DNA from 3 places in the Bradyrhizobium sp. SZCCHNS3016 genome. Region 3 is predicted to be linked to each of the others. Evidence: predicted binding sites of a transcription regulator. Region 3 holds the regulator's gene; each other region holds the start of a gene.
What was found. The regulator LexA, encoded in region 3, represses DNA repair genes until DNA is damaged. The targets are predictions, from matches to a motif close to TGTTCNNNNTGTGTTCNG.
Positions count from the first base shown of each region.

Region 1 (4,681 bases), 120 kb from region 3:
CGCGTAACGACACGCTCGCGGAACGCGACGAAGATCGTCAGCAGGTCCTTCAACGTCATCGTCTGCGGGCGGCCGCCGTCGAGCGCCAGCATGTTGGCGGCGAAGCTCGTCTGCAGCGGCGTGAACTTGTAGAGCTGGTTGAGCACGACGTCCGGCACGGCGTCGCGCTTCAGCTCGACGACGACGCGGTAGCCGTCGCGGTCGCTTTCGTCGCGCAGGTCGGCGACGCCTTCGATCTTCTTCTCGCGCACCAGCTCGGCGATGCGCTCGACCATCGTGGCCTTGTTCACCTGGTAGGGGATCTCGGAGATGATGATCGCCTCGCGATCCTTGCGGATCGTGTCGATCGTCACCTTGCCGCGCATCATGATCGAGCCGCGGCCCAGATGGTAGGCCGAGCGGGCGCCCGCGCGGCCAAGAATGATGCCGCCGGTCGGGAAATCCGGCCCCGGAATGATGTTGATGAGGTCATCGATCGTGAGCGCGGGATTGTCGATCAGCGCGATGCAGGCATCGATCACCTCGCCGAGATTGTGCGGCGGGATGTTGGTGGCCATGCCGACCGCGATGCCGCCGGCGCCATTGACCAGCAGGTTCGGATATTTGGCCGGAAGAACCGACGGTTCCTTGTCCGAATTGTCGTAGTTCGGCTGGAAGTCGACGGTGTCCTTGTCGATGTCGTCGAGCAGCGGAATCGCCGACTTGGCGAGCTTGGCTTCGGTGTATCGATAGGCGGCGGGGGGATCGCCGTCGACGGAGCCGAAATTGCCCTGGCCGTCGATCAGCGGCACGCGCATCGAAAAGTCCTGCGCCATGCGCACCATGGCGTCGTAGATCGACTGGTCGCCATGCGGATGATATTTACCGATGACGTCGCCGACCACGCGCGCGGACTTGACGTATTTCTTGTCGGGCGTGTGCCCCTGCTCGTACATCGAATACAGGATGCGCCGGTGCACGGGCTTGAGGCCGTCGCGCGCATCGGGCAGCGCTCGCGACACGATCACGCTCATCGCGTAATCGAGGTAGGAGCGTTTCATCTCGTCGAGGATGGAAACGGGACGAATGTCGGAAGGTCCGCCCGGCTCGCCGGGCTTCTCATCTTCTTTATCGGACAAAGGGGATACCGGTCGGTTTTGACACGCGAAAATCGCTTGGAATCATATAGCGCAGGAGCGCGCCGCAGGCCACCCCCAAACCGAGGTGGGCCGCGCTTTTTCTGCTCGCCTTTCCAGGGACTTAACCACATGACACGGCTCCGCGAGGCTTGCTCGGGAACCGTCTCTGGCTAGGGCCCGAAGACCACCTTGTGCATGATCCGTCCGGGCAGCAGCGTGAACAGTCCGGCAATCACGAGGGCACCGGAAAACAGCGTGATCATGGCCCGGCGATGGGCCGCCACCCGATGGCGGTGCGCAGCCCACACCGCAAGCGGCAGCACGGCCAACGTGTAGAGCGACAGCAGGTGGATCGGGCTCCATGGCCCGACCAGCCGGATGGTGTGGATCCAGAACGAGCTGGCTGCAACGGCAACCATGAGCGCGACCCAGACCCAGCCGATCGTTCGATGCGGCAAGGTCCCCTTCGGGGCCGCGAACTGGACGAGCCCCAGCGCAAACGCCGTCATCGCGGCGACGGCGTGCAGCAAGACGGCGGGTTCGGCGGCGAGCAGCGGTGCGAAGTTCATGCAACACCCCCGTGGTCAGACGGCAGCGGCCTGAACGTCGTGCGGCCGCCCCTGCGCCTCAGAACGGAATGTCGTCGTCCATGTCGCTGTTGCGTCCGCCACCACCGGCCGAAGCGACCGCGCGGCGCGGCGGCGCCATCGACGGACCGCTGCTGCCGAAATCGCCGCCACCCATGTCATCGGAGAAGCTGCCGCCACCGCCGCCGCCCCGGCCATCGAGCATCGTCAAGGTCGAGTTGAAGCCCTGCAGAACGACCTCGGTCGAGTACTTTTCGACACCGCTCTGGTCGGTCCATTTGCGGGTCTGCAGCGCGCCCTCGATGTAAACCTTGGCGCCCTTCTTCAGATACTGCTCGGCGACCTTGCAAAGACCCTCGTTGAAGATCACCACGCGGTGCCACTCGGTCTTTTCCTTGCGCTCGCCGGTCGCCTTGTCGCGCCACGTTTCCGACGTCGCAATGCTCAGATTGGCGATCGGCCGCCCATCCTGCGTACGCCGGATCTCGGGGTCCTTGCCAAGATTGCCGACCAGAATCACCTTGTTCACACTACCCGCCATCACCACTCTCCCGCGGTTCTCGATCATCGGACCGGCCGTCCACACCGGCCTCACGGCGTCCGGTGGCTAACCCTTCCTCTCGCGGCGGACCCTATACGGTTGCCGCGCGATCCACCCGCCCTGTCCATTGCTTATCCACATATAGCAGGCGGAAGGCCATTGTTCCAGTTTTGTTCGCACGCATATGTCCACAACCGTGCGTCGAGTTCCGCGGAACTCGATGGAATCGCAACTTCTCGCAAATGGAACCCGGAAAAAGTTCCCTATTCACAAAAAAGGGATTAATTTTCATCACGTTAGCTCGCCGCACTTCCTCCTCGGCTGTGGCTTTTGGGAGACGGTATCCAGGGTTGAATAGCGTATATTTCCGGACGGATTGGGGCCGCAAGCGCGGTCGCACCAACTTCACAGAAGTGCGTCTCCGGGGACCAATTTGGAGACGCCCAACGCGGGAGACTTGGGATGAAAAGAATTTTTCTCGGAGCTGTCAGCTTAATGGTTTTGGGGGCGCTGACGCCGGCGGGAGCCGCCGATCTCGCCGCCCGCCCGTACACGAAGGCCCCGGTGGTGGCGCCGGCGCCACTTCCAACCTGGGCCGGTTTCTATCTCGGTCTGCAGGGCGGCGGCGGCTGGGGCCGAAGCAACGAGACCTTCTTCGGAGCGCCCAATACGGCGATCTTTGCCGGCACCCAGAACTATAACACCAGCGGCGGCTTCATCGGCGGTGTGGTCGGCTACAACTGGCAGATCGACAACATCGTGTTCGGTCTCGAGGGCGACTATCACTGGGCCGACATCAACGGCCGGTCGGGCGTCGTCAACGCCGGTCTCGGCGATACCTACTTCACCCAGCTGCGCGGCTTCGGCGACATCAAGGGCCGCCTCGGCTGGGCTGCGGGTCCGGCGCTGTTCTTTGTCAGCGGCGGCGCTGCCGTCGGCGATCTCCAACACCGCTACGACGCAGCGCTCAATGGCGGCGCGGCGAATAGCTTCGCTCAGAACAACTGGCGCTGGGGTTGGACGATCGGTGCCGGCGCCGAGTACATGTTCGCGCCGAACTGGTCGGCCAAGGTCGAATACAACTATCTCGACTTCGGCAAGAGCTCGATTCAGTACAGCGCGGTTCCGGCCAATCGCTCCGAGTGGAGCGACACCGTGCACACCGTCAAGGCCGGCGTCTCCTATCACTTCAGCGGCCCGATCGTGTCGCGCTACTGATTGCACGCGCAAATCGAATGTGTCGAAAGGCCGGCTTCGCGCCGGCCTTTTTTGTGTGCCAGAACCGGTACTTGCTGGGCCGTTGTGTCATTTGGGTGACGGCTTTTTACGACGGAAGGGGCTATCAAGGTCCGGCGGGTGGGCGTTGGTGAGAGTGTGCGTGCGGGCGTCGGACTTGGTTTGGGGAATGCGATGAGAAGGCTGTTGCTGGGGGCGACAACTTCGCTGGCGCTGGGGATTGCGCCGGCCATCGCTGCCGACTTGCCCGCGCGCACCTTCACCAAAGCGCCTGCGATGATCACGACGATCTATGATTGGAGTGGCTTCTATATCGGCCTGAATGCCGGTGGCGCATCGGCCCGCACCTGCTGGACCAACAAGGTCAGCTTCGCCGGCGTGGCCGCAACCAACGCGGAAGGCTGCCATGATGCGACCGGCGCGCTGGCTGGCGGCCAGATCGGCTATCGCTGGCAGGCTGGCGGTTGGGTGCTCGGCGTCGAAGGCCAGGGAAACTGGGCCAACCTCAAGGGCAGCAACACCAGCCAGTTCGTCCCGCCCGTGACCAACCAGACCAAGATCAATGGGATCGGCTTGCTCACCGGCCAGATCGGCTATTCCTGGAACAACGTGCTCTGGTACGTGAAGGGCGGCGCCGCGGTTGCGGGTGAGAAGTACAACGGTCTGTCCACGGCAACCGGCGGTGTGCTCGACCAGTCCAGCGCCACGCGCTGGGGGGCGGCTGTCGGCACCGGCGTCGAGGTCGGCTTCGCCAAGAACTGGTCGGTCGCAGCCGAATACGAGCACCTGTTCATGGGCAACCGCACCCTCGGCTTCTCGGGCGTTCCCGGTGGAGCCGCGGGCCGGACCGATGCGGTCGGCCAGGACGTCGACATGGCGACGGTCCGCGTGAACTATCGCTGGGGCGGTCCCGTCGTATCCAAGCACTGACCCTCGAGGACTGGCAGTCGAAGATTGGCACTCGAGGGTCTGACGCACCAAGCGCTCACCCCCACCTCGGGACAGCTCTCCGATCTGCACGACCGGTCGCGATCTTTACCAGCGCTTAAGTACGTTCGGCACATCCCGCCCCGCGCCTGCTCCCCGATCACGAATTTAGAAAGCAGTCTCTCCTACAACCAGCAACAGGCCACCTTCGCGTGGGCCCGGATCGGAGGGATCCGGAGCGTGGTGTATTGGGACTGGGGAGAGACGAATGC
Region 1 is NZ_JAUETE010000007.1:253,551-258,231, reverse strand. Features, by position in the region: gene gyrA (DNA gyrase subunit A) at 1-1,118, opposite strand, end outside; gene QW881_RS16085 (DUF2306 domain-containing protein) at 1,289-1,687, opposite strand; gene QW881_RS16080 (single-stranded DNA-binding protein) at 1,746-2,246, opposite strand; gene QW881_RS16075 (outer membrane protein) at 2,709-3,464, shown strand; gene QW881_RS16070 (outer membrane protein) at 3,657-4,412, shown strand; gene QW881_RS16065 (outer membrane protein) at 4,678-4,681, shown strand, end outside.
Region 1: QW881_RS16080 (single-stranded DNA-binding protein) is a predicted target of LexA. The motif match lies at 2,407-2,424, and genes of this name have one in related genera.

Region 2 (4,681 bases), 110 kb from region 3:
AATCGCGTCGGCGGCGTGCCGGTCGTGCCGACCCAGTCCGAAGGCTGCCACAATGCCTCGAGCGGCCTCATCGGCGGCCAGGTCGGCTATCGCTGGCAGGCGGCGAGCTGGGTGTTCGGCGTCGAGGCCCAGGGCAACTGGACCGACCTGAAGTCGTCCAATGCGAGCACGGCGGCGCTGGCTGCGGGCATCACCAACAACACCAAGACCGATGCGATCGGCCTGTTCACCGGCCAGGTCGGCTACGCCTGGGGCAACGTGCTCTGGTACGTGAAGGGCGGCGCCGCCGTCACCCACAACAAATACACCGGCACGGCGAATGCGGCTGCGCCCTTCCCGGTCGGCACGCTGCTGGATTCGGCCAGTGAGACCCGCTGGGGCGGCACCGTCGGCACGGGCGTCGAGTTCGGCTTCGCGCCGAACTGGTCGGTCGCCGTCGAGTACGACCACCTGTTCATGGGCTCGCGCGACATCAGCTTCCCGGCCACCGCAACCGTGCTGTCGCGCGTCGATACCATCAAGCAGGACATCGACATGGCGACCGTCCGGGTGAACTATCGATTCGGGGCGCCGATGGGCACGCGCTACTGAAAAAAGCCGCCGCTCGCACGCATTCGGAAAGGCCGGCCCTCGCGCCGGCCTTTTTCGTGTCAACAGCCCGGCAGCGTCGCGGCGTTTTTGTGCTAAATATATGATTTATAACGCTTTTTCGTTTCTGTGGCGAGTGCGTTACAGCCTCGCCGGGATGCCCTGTGTATGACTTGCCCATCGCTTGTCATTCCAACCTCCCGGGGGAGAATTTGATGAAGAAGTTGTTTGTGATCACGACGGCGCTCGTCGGCATCGCAACGGCCACGTCCGCTTCGGCGGCCGACATGGCGGCACGTCCCTATACGAAGGCGCCGCCGATGGTCGCGCAGATCCTGAGCTGGTCGGGCCTCTACGCCGGCATCCAGGGCGGCGGCGGCTGGGGCACCAGCAAGGAGACCTTCCTCGGCCGCTTCAATGCGCCGGGCTTCCTGGGCACCCAGAACTACAACACCAATGGCGGCTTCGTCGGCGGCGTGGTCGGCTACAACTGGCAGGTCGACAACGTCGTGTTCGGCCTCGAAGGCGACTATCACTGGGCCGACATCAACGGCCGCTCCGCCGTGGTCAATGCCGGCCTCGGCGACACCTTCTTCACCAAGCTGACCAGCTTCGGCGACATCAAGGGCCGCCTCGGCTATGCCGCCGGTCCCGCCCTGTTCTTCGTCAGCGGCGGCGCCGCGGTGGGCCAGTTGCAGCATCGCTATGACGGCGTCCCCGGCAACGTCTTCAGCCAGAACACCACCCGCTGGGGCTACACGGTCGGCGCCGGCGCCGAATACATGTTCGCGCCGAACTGGTCGGCCAAGCTCGAGTACAACTATCTCGACTTCGGCAAGAGCGCGATCCAGTACAGCGCTTTCGCAACCAACCGCTCCGAGTGGAAGGACACCGTCCACACGGTCAAGGCCGGCCTCAGCTACCATTTCGGCGGCCCGGTCATCGCCAAGTACTGACACCTGCAACCGACAGGTTCCGAGAAAGGCCGGCGCAAGCCGGCCTTTTTGCTGCGCTGACGCCACCTCGCCGGCTCGCCACACACGGAACCAAGTAATTGAGTAACTTATGCTTTCTGGAGCCGCCCGTAAAAACGCGGTTTGGCCGCGAGTGTGTCTTCGGGGTGACGGTAATCCGCACGGAACCGGGCTATAGGAACCGCGTCAACTTGAACGGGTGAGTCTGTTTCGTGCGTAAAGCTTTCGGTGCGATGCGGACTTCTAGGAATAAACTGGAGACTGGAATGAAGAAGATCCTGCTCGCGACCGTGGCTTTGGCCGCCCTGGCCGCTCCCGCTGCCGCCGCAGACCTCGCTGCGCGCCCGACCTACACCAAGGCGCCGGTTGCCGCGCCTGTGCTGACCTGGACCGGTTTCTACATCGGTGCCATGGGCGGCTACGCCACCGTTGAAGACAATGGTCCGGATGGCGGCCTCGCCGGCGGCACCATCGGCTACAACTGGCAGCAGGGCGCCGTCGTGTTCGGTCTCGAAGCTGATGCGGCATGGGCCAGCATCAAGAGCGGCGACGGCGTGATCCCCGGCTTCCTGGGCACGTTCAACACCAAGATCCAGGACACCGGCAGCGTTCGTGGCCGCATTGGTTATGCCTTCGGCCCGACCCTGGTGTACGCCACCGGCGGTTACGCTTGGGCTGAGAACAAGCTGACCAACACCTTCCTTGGCACTTCGGTCTCGGACACGAAGTTCCACAGCGGCTGGACGGTTGGCGCTGGCCTCGAATACATGTTCGCGCCGCAGTGGTCGCTGAAGGGCGAATACCTTTACAAGAGCCTCGGCAGCGAGAACTACTTCGCCAACAATATCGCTTCGGGCACTCTGAACCTGCACTCCGTCCAGGTTGGCGTGAACTACCACTTCTAAGAACGTCGCCCTCCGGGCCAACGCACAAGGCCTCCGCTCGACGAGAGCGGAGGTCTTTTCTTTTGGGCTCTCGACTCTTTGGGCTCTCGACGCGGCCAGCGGAACCGGCAGCCTCCTGCCATTCGCTGCCATTCCCTGAGCGCATTGTTGATGATTCGCTGACGGCACTGGAAATCCCGCCCCGTTCTTCCTACGTTCCGACGATACCTTTTCCCCCTGGCGTCCGATGGCCGGCTTCCGGCGAACGCGCCTGCAACGATGGCGCGATTCAGCGCCGTGGGACGATCGTCATGGATGAAGTGCTCAAGGCCAAGCAGCGCGCGCAAGCCAACCAGTCGAGCCTGCGGGCGATCACGATCCGCGGCGCCCGCGAGCACAACCTCAAGAACATCGACGTCGAGATCCCGCGCGACAGGCTCGTGGTGTTCACCGGCCTGTCCGGCTCCGGCAAATCCTCGCTCGCCTTCGATACGATCTATGCCGAGGGCCAGCGCCGCTACGTCGAATCGCTGTCGGCCTATGCCCGCCAGTTCCTGGAGATGATGCAGAAGCCTGATGTCGACCAGATCGACGGCCTGTCGCCGGCGATCTCGATCGAGCAGAAGACGACCTCGAAGAACCCGCGCTCCACCGTCGGCACGGTCACCGAGATCTACGACTACATGCGGCTGCTCTGGGCGCGCGTCGGCGTGCCCTACTCGCCGGCCACGGGACTGCCGATCGAAAGCCAGACCGTGTCGCAGATGGTCGACCGCGTGCTGGCGCTGCCCGAGGGCACCCGCCTCTATCTGCTGGCCCCGGTCGTGCGCGGACGCAAGGGCGAGTACAAGAAGGAGCTGGCCGAATATCTCAAGAAGGGCTTTCAGCGCGTCAAGATCGACGGCACCTTCCACGAGCTCGCCGAGGTGCCCACGCTCGACAAGAAGTTCCCGCACGACATCGACGTCGTCGTCGACCGCATCGTGGTGCGCCCCGACATCGGCCAGCGCCTCGCGGAGAGTTTCGAGACCGCGCTGAAGCTCGCGGAGGGACTCGCCGTGATCGAGTTCGCCGACGCGCCTGCATCGTCATCACCGGGCCGCGCCGACGGCGCGAGACCCGGTGATCCATCCTCTTCGAAGGAGATGGATGGCCGGGTCAAGCCCGGCCATGACGACAAGAAGAAGGTCGCAAAAATCCACGACAAGAGCGGGCCCGAGCGCATCCTGTTCTCGGAGAAGTTCGCCTGCCCAGTCTCCGGTTTCACCATTCCCGAGATCGAGCCGCGGCTGTTCTCGTTCAACAATCCCTACGGCGCCTGCCCGGAATGCGGCGGCCTCGGTGTCGAGCAGCACGTCGATGCTGATCTCGTCATTCCCGACAAGGACGTCACCCTGCGCAAGGGCGCGATCGCCCCCTGGGCCAAGTCGTCCTCGCCCTATTACCTGCAGACGCTGACAGCGCTCGGCAAGTTCTACAAGTTCACGCTCGACACCAAGTGGAAGGACCTGCCGAAGAAGACGCAGAACGCGCTGCTGCACGGCTCCGGCGACGACGAGATCAAGTTCACCTATGAGGACGGCGTCCGCGCCTACGACACCAAGAAGCCGTTCGAGGGCGTGATCACCAACATCGAGCGCCGCTTCCGCGAGACCGAGAGCGAATGGGCCCGCGAGGAGCTCGGCAAGTACTTCAACGACGTGCCCTGCGCCGGCTGCAACGGCTTCCGGCTGAAGCCCGAGGCGCTGTGCGTCAAGGTCGCCGGCAAGCACATCGGCGAGATCTCCGAGCTCAGCGTGAGGGCCGCCGGCGAATGGTTCGCCGAGGTGCCGAAGGCCCTGAACGCGCAGCAGACCGAGATCGCCACCCGCATCCTCAAGGAGATCCGCGACCGCCTGACCTTCCTGCTCGACGTCGGCTTGAACTATCTGACCCTGGCGCGCTCCTCCGGCACCTTGTCGGGCGGCGAGAGCCAGCGCATCCGCCTGGCGTCGCAGATCGGCTCGGGGCTGACCGGCGTGCTCTACGTGCTCGACGAGCCGTCGATCGGCCTGCACCAGCGCGACAACGCCCGCCTGCTCGACACGCTGAAGCGGCTGCGCGACCTCGGCAACACCGTGATCGTGGTCGAGCATGACGAGGATGCCATTCGCCTCGCCGACTACGTGCTCGACATCGGCCCCGGCGCCGGCACCCATGGCGGCAACATCGTCGCCGAGGGCACGCCGGCCGAGA
Region 2 is NZ_JAUETE010000007.1:248,679-253,359, reverse strand. Features, by position in the region: gene QW881_RS16065 (outer membrane protein) at 1-591, shown strand, start outside; gene QW881_RS16060 (outer membrane protein) at 804-1,544, shown strand; gene QW881_RS16055 (porin family protein) at 1,829-2,467, shown strand; gene uvrA (excinuclease ABC subunit UvrA) at 2,758-4,681, shown strand, end outside.
Region 2: uvrA (excinuclease ABC subunit UvrA) is a predicted target of LexA. The motif match lies at 2,650-2,667, and genes of this name have one in related genera.

Region 3 (4,681 bases):
GTTCTTCATGACGGCCGTGGTGCTGATCGCGGTCATGGTCGATCGCCGCGCCGTCACCTTCCGCACGCTCGCGGTCGCGGCGATGATCGTGCTGATCGCGGCACCCGAAGCGCTGGTGCATCCGAGCTTCCAGATGTCGTTCGCGGCGACGCTCGGCCTGGTCGCGCTGGTGCAGTTCGGCCTGCCCAAACTGTTTGCGACGCCGGACAGCTCCACGACGCAGCGCATCGCGCTGTGGGGCGGCCGCGAGCTCGCGATGCTGCTGCTGGCCTCGCTGATCGCGGGGCTTGCGACCACGCCCTATGCCGCGTTCCACTTCCATCGCGTCACGCCCTATGGCGTGCTCGCCAATCTCGCGGCGATGCCGGTGGTTTCGGTGCTGGTGATGCCCGCCGGACTGCTCGGCCTGCTGGCGGCGCCGTTCGGGCTCGACGGTCCCTGGTGGACGCTGATGGGCCTCGGCATCGACTGGATGATCGCGGTGACGCGCTGGGTGGCGGCGCTGCCCGGCGCGGTCGGGCGCATCCCGGGCTTCGGCATCGGTCCGCTGATCCTGGCCAGCCTCGGCGTCATCCTGATCGGCCTGCTGCGCACACCGCTGCGCTGGTCGGGCGCCGTCGGGCTCGTGGTGGCCACCGCGTGGGCCGCCACGACGCCGCTGCCCGACGTCCTGATCGCCGGCGATGGGCGCGCGGTGGCGGTGCGCGGCCGTGACGGACGCCTGCAGGTGATGCGCACCGGCAAGGACGTGTTCGCCACCAAGGAGTGGCTCGCGGCCGACGCCGATGCCCGGCTGCCGGCGGATTCATCGCTCGCCGATGGCGTCTCCTGCGACGAGGCGGGCTGCGTGGTCGCGATGGCCGACGGCCGATTCGCCGCCTTGACCCTGCGCGCCGAGGCGCTCGAAGATGATTGCGCCCGTGCCGCGCTGATTGTCACCGCGCGCGCCGCGCCGTCATCTTGCGCGGCGGCCGTCATCGATCGCCAGCGCCTGCAGCAGCAGGGCGCCTTGATGCTGGTGCAGCGGGGCACCGGCTTCTCCGTCACGCCGGTGCGCGCCGGCGGCACCGACCGCCCGTGGTGGCCGGCGCCCGCCGAGGCCGGCGAGTTCGACACGACGCTGACGCCGCGTGCGCCGGTGTCGCGGCTTCAGGACGCGACGCCGCCGGAGACGGAGCAGGGCGAGCAGGATTGAGCGCCGGACAGCTCGAACGTGCCGAGATGATACTCGGTGTCGTCGGGTGCATCGAACAGCGAGGGACCTTCGACCAGCGTAAACGCAGCGCCCGGATATCGTTGCCAGATGGCGATGTCATCAGCCGTGACCGTCAGCCATCCGAACGCAAGCATGTAGCGGCCGGGCTCGGTGATCCGGTCGGCCTTGTTCCAATCGATCTTGTTGACCACGGCGGCAAGCTCCCCCGGCACACAATGCCGGCCGAGGGATGTCGTTCCTATTCGATGCGATGTCGAGAGAAATGCGGACGCGCAGGCGCTCAGGTAATGCTGATGCGGCGAATCGGTGTGGCCTGCGAAGCCGGAACGTCCTCCGCCACGCCCGGGCGGCGCTCGGCCGGCTGCTTGCTGACCGGCAATTGCAGCACGGTGACGCGCTGGCCCTCGCAGAGCTGGGTCACCAGCACGTGGCGGCCGTCGGCGAATTCGATCGCGTCGTGATGGCGATCGGGGATGTGCGTCTCGATGCTGTTGAACTTCGCGACGCGCTCGCGGATCGTCCGGGTCCAGAGCCAGCGGCTGTCGTAGCGGACGTCCTCGACAAATGCCAACTCGGTGCCGGGCAGCATGCAGACTGCGACGGTCGGCTCGCTCTCGAGGGCGAAGCCGCGGGTGGCGGTGCCGCGAAACGTCGTCGAGATCAACGTCTCGCCGACCTTGGCGGGACGGGACGCAACCGCATGGAGGCTGTAGTCACACATCGGATCGCTCCTCGTTGAGAGATAGCCGACCCACGCTCCCCCCGGACAGGCGCAGGCCTCTATCAGAGTGGACATCGATGGTGATGTTAGCGCGCGCTTCACGGCAATTCTGCGCTGATCTGCACCGCGTGCGCCCGCGGGCGATCACAAGCGTTTGAGCATGCCGCGCTGCACATCCTGAGGTGCATTCGCGCGTGACCAATTTCGATCGGCGGCGAAGCGCGTGCGCCCGTCGCCGGTCGACCGATCGCGTCCGCGATCAGTACTTGCGATACAGCCCGACCAGCTTGCCTTGGATCTTCACCCGGTTCGGCGGCAGGATGCGCACCTCGTAGGCGGTGTTGGCCGGCTCCAGCGCGATCGATGCGCCGCGGCGGCGGAAGCGCTTCAACGTCGCTTCCTCATCGTCGATCAGCGCTACCACAATGTCGCCGGTGTCGGCGGTCTCGTTGCGCTGGATCAGCGCCATGTCGCCGTCGAGGATGCCGGCATCGACCATGGAGTCGCCGCGCACCTCGAGCGCATAGTGATCGCCGTTGCCGAGCATGTCGGCGGGCACGCTGATGGTGTGGCTGCGCGTCTGTAGCGCCTCGATCGGGGTACCGGCGGCGATGCGGCCCATCACCGGCACCGCGACGGGGCGCTCGCCATCGTCCAGCGCGGGACTGCTGGTGCGCACCTTGCCGAGATTGCCCTCGATCACCGATGGGGTGAAGCCGCGGCGGTTGTTGGCGGCCTGTGACAGTTCGGGCAGCTTGATCACCTCGATCGCGCGGGCGCGGTTGGGCAGCCGGCGGATGAAGCCGCGCTCCTCAAGCGCCGTGATCAGGCGATGAATGCCGGACTTCGAGCGCAGATCGAGCGCATCCTTCATCTCGTCGAAGGACGGCGGCACGCCGGCTTCCTTGAGCCGCTCGTTGATGAACCGCAGAAGTTCGTACTGTTTGCGCGTCAGCATCTCGACCTGGTCCCCAGTTTGTTGTCGTCCGAGTCCAGGAGCTGCGCCTTGAGCACAAACCGGCTGAGAGCGCCTTGGAGTCGGACCATCATCGCGTCGCCCGCAACATACTAAAAACAAATCATGAACGGACACTATATGTTCGATGTGTGTTCCGCAATCCTTAAATTGTAGTGAACGGACCGGGCTTTGCCGGGGGAAACGGCCTAGCTCGGCAGGCGCAGGATCTCGCACGGGCTGCCGGCGGCGGCCTTCGGCGCAAACGCCCGCCGGATCACCAGCGCCTGCGAGAGCGCGAGATTGCCGAGCAGCGACGAATCCTGCTGGGTCACCGGCGTTGCGATCAGCGTGCCGTCGGCGCGCTCCTCGAGCTGCGCCCGCAGATAGTCCTCGCGCGAATCGTTGGCCCCGAGTTCGCGGCCGAGCAGGGCGGTCTCGCGTGGCATGCGAGCTTCGTCGCGGCCGAGCAGCCGCCGAATCAGCGGCACCAGGAATAGGATGGCGCAGACATAGGACGACACCGGATTGCCGGGCAGTCCGATCACCCTCATGTCGCCGAGCCGTCCGTGCATCATCGGCTTGCCCGGCCGCATCGCGATCTTCCAGAACGCCATCTCGACGCCCTCGGCTTCGAGCGCCTGCTTGACGAGGTCGTGATCGCCGACCGAGGCGCCGCCGGTCGTGATCAGGATGTCGGCCTTGGCCTCGCGCGCCCGCCGGATCCCGGCGATCGTGGCCTCCATCGTATCCGCGGCGATGCCGAGATCGATCGGTGTCGCGCCCTCGCTGCGCACCAGCGCCCGCAGGGCGTAGCCGTTGGAATAGACGATCTGGCCCGGGCCGGGCGTCGAGCCCGGCATCACCAGCTCGTCGCCGGTGGCGAGCAGCGCCACCTTCGGCCGGCGCCGCACCGGCAGTGCCGGATGATTCATGCTGGCCGCCAGCGACAGGTCGCGGTCGCTAAGCCGGCGGCCCGCCTTCAGCAGCACCATGCCCTGGTGGAAGTCGACGCCCGCGGGCCGAATGTGCCGGCCCTTGATCGCGGCCTCGGTGATCACGACGTGGCCATCTTCGGCGATCGTGTCTTCCTGGATCACCACCGCGTCGGCGCCCTCAGGGACAACGCCACCAGTGAAGATGCGCGCCGCCTCGCCGGGTCCGACCACGCGATCGAACGGCCGCCCCGCCGCGACCTCGCCGATCACCCTCAGCCGCACCTTGGCCTGGGCTGCGTCCGCCGCGCGCACGGCGTAGCCGTCCATCGCCGACATCGCCTCGGGCGGCTGCGTCCGCAGCGCCGCGAGGTCGCGGGCCAGGATGCGGTGATGGGCCTCGTCCAGCGTCACCAGCTCCTCGGCCAGCGGCTCGGCGCCGGCGAGCACGGCGGACAACGCATCAGACACCGGCATCAGGGCCATGAGAGTTCCTTCGGACGGAGACGGCAGATCAAATGAGTCGCCTTCTAACCGAACGCGCACGGCTCGGCCAAGGGCTCAGGCCGCTTCCTGCCTTCTGATCGTCTGATGTTGGCCGCGTCCGGGCCGCTGCCTCACGATCGCGCGAGTAACCCTGCAATCAGTGCGCAGAAGGTCGACCGCAGTGCCAAGGCGTTGGCCGATGCGCCGTTCCGATTAGCTCCCGCCCCGCGTTCTATCCAGCAGCCGCGCGACAGGCGGCGCGCTCGGTCGTGTGCAGGATATCCGCAACCATGTTCCGCAGCCAGACCGATGCTGCATCACGATCGAGCTGCAGCGGCCAGACCATCGAGACGGCCGGCAGCCGCAGC
Region 3 is NZ_JAUETE010000007.1:134,391-139,071, forward strand. Features, by position in the region: gene QW881_RS15490 (ComEC/Rec2 family competence protein) at 1-1,195, shown strand, start outside; gene QW881_RS15495 (hypothetical protein) at 1,150-1,407, opposite strand; gene QW881_RS15500 (hypothetical protein) at 1,497-1,937, opposite strand; gene lexA (transcriptional repressor LexA) at 2,197-2,895, opposite strand; gene glp (gephyrin-like molybdotransferase Glp) at 3,102-4,313, opposite strand; gene QW881_RS15515 (LysR family transcriptional regulator) at 4,546-4,681, opposite strand, start outside.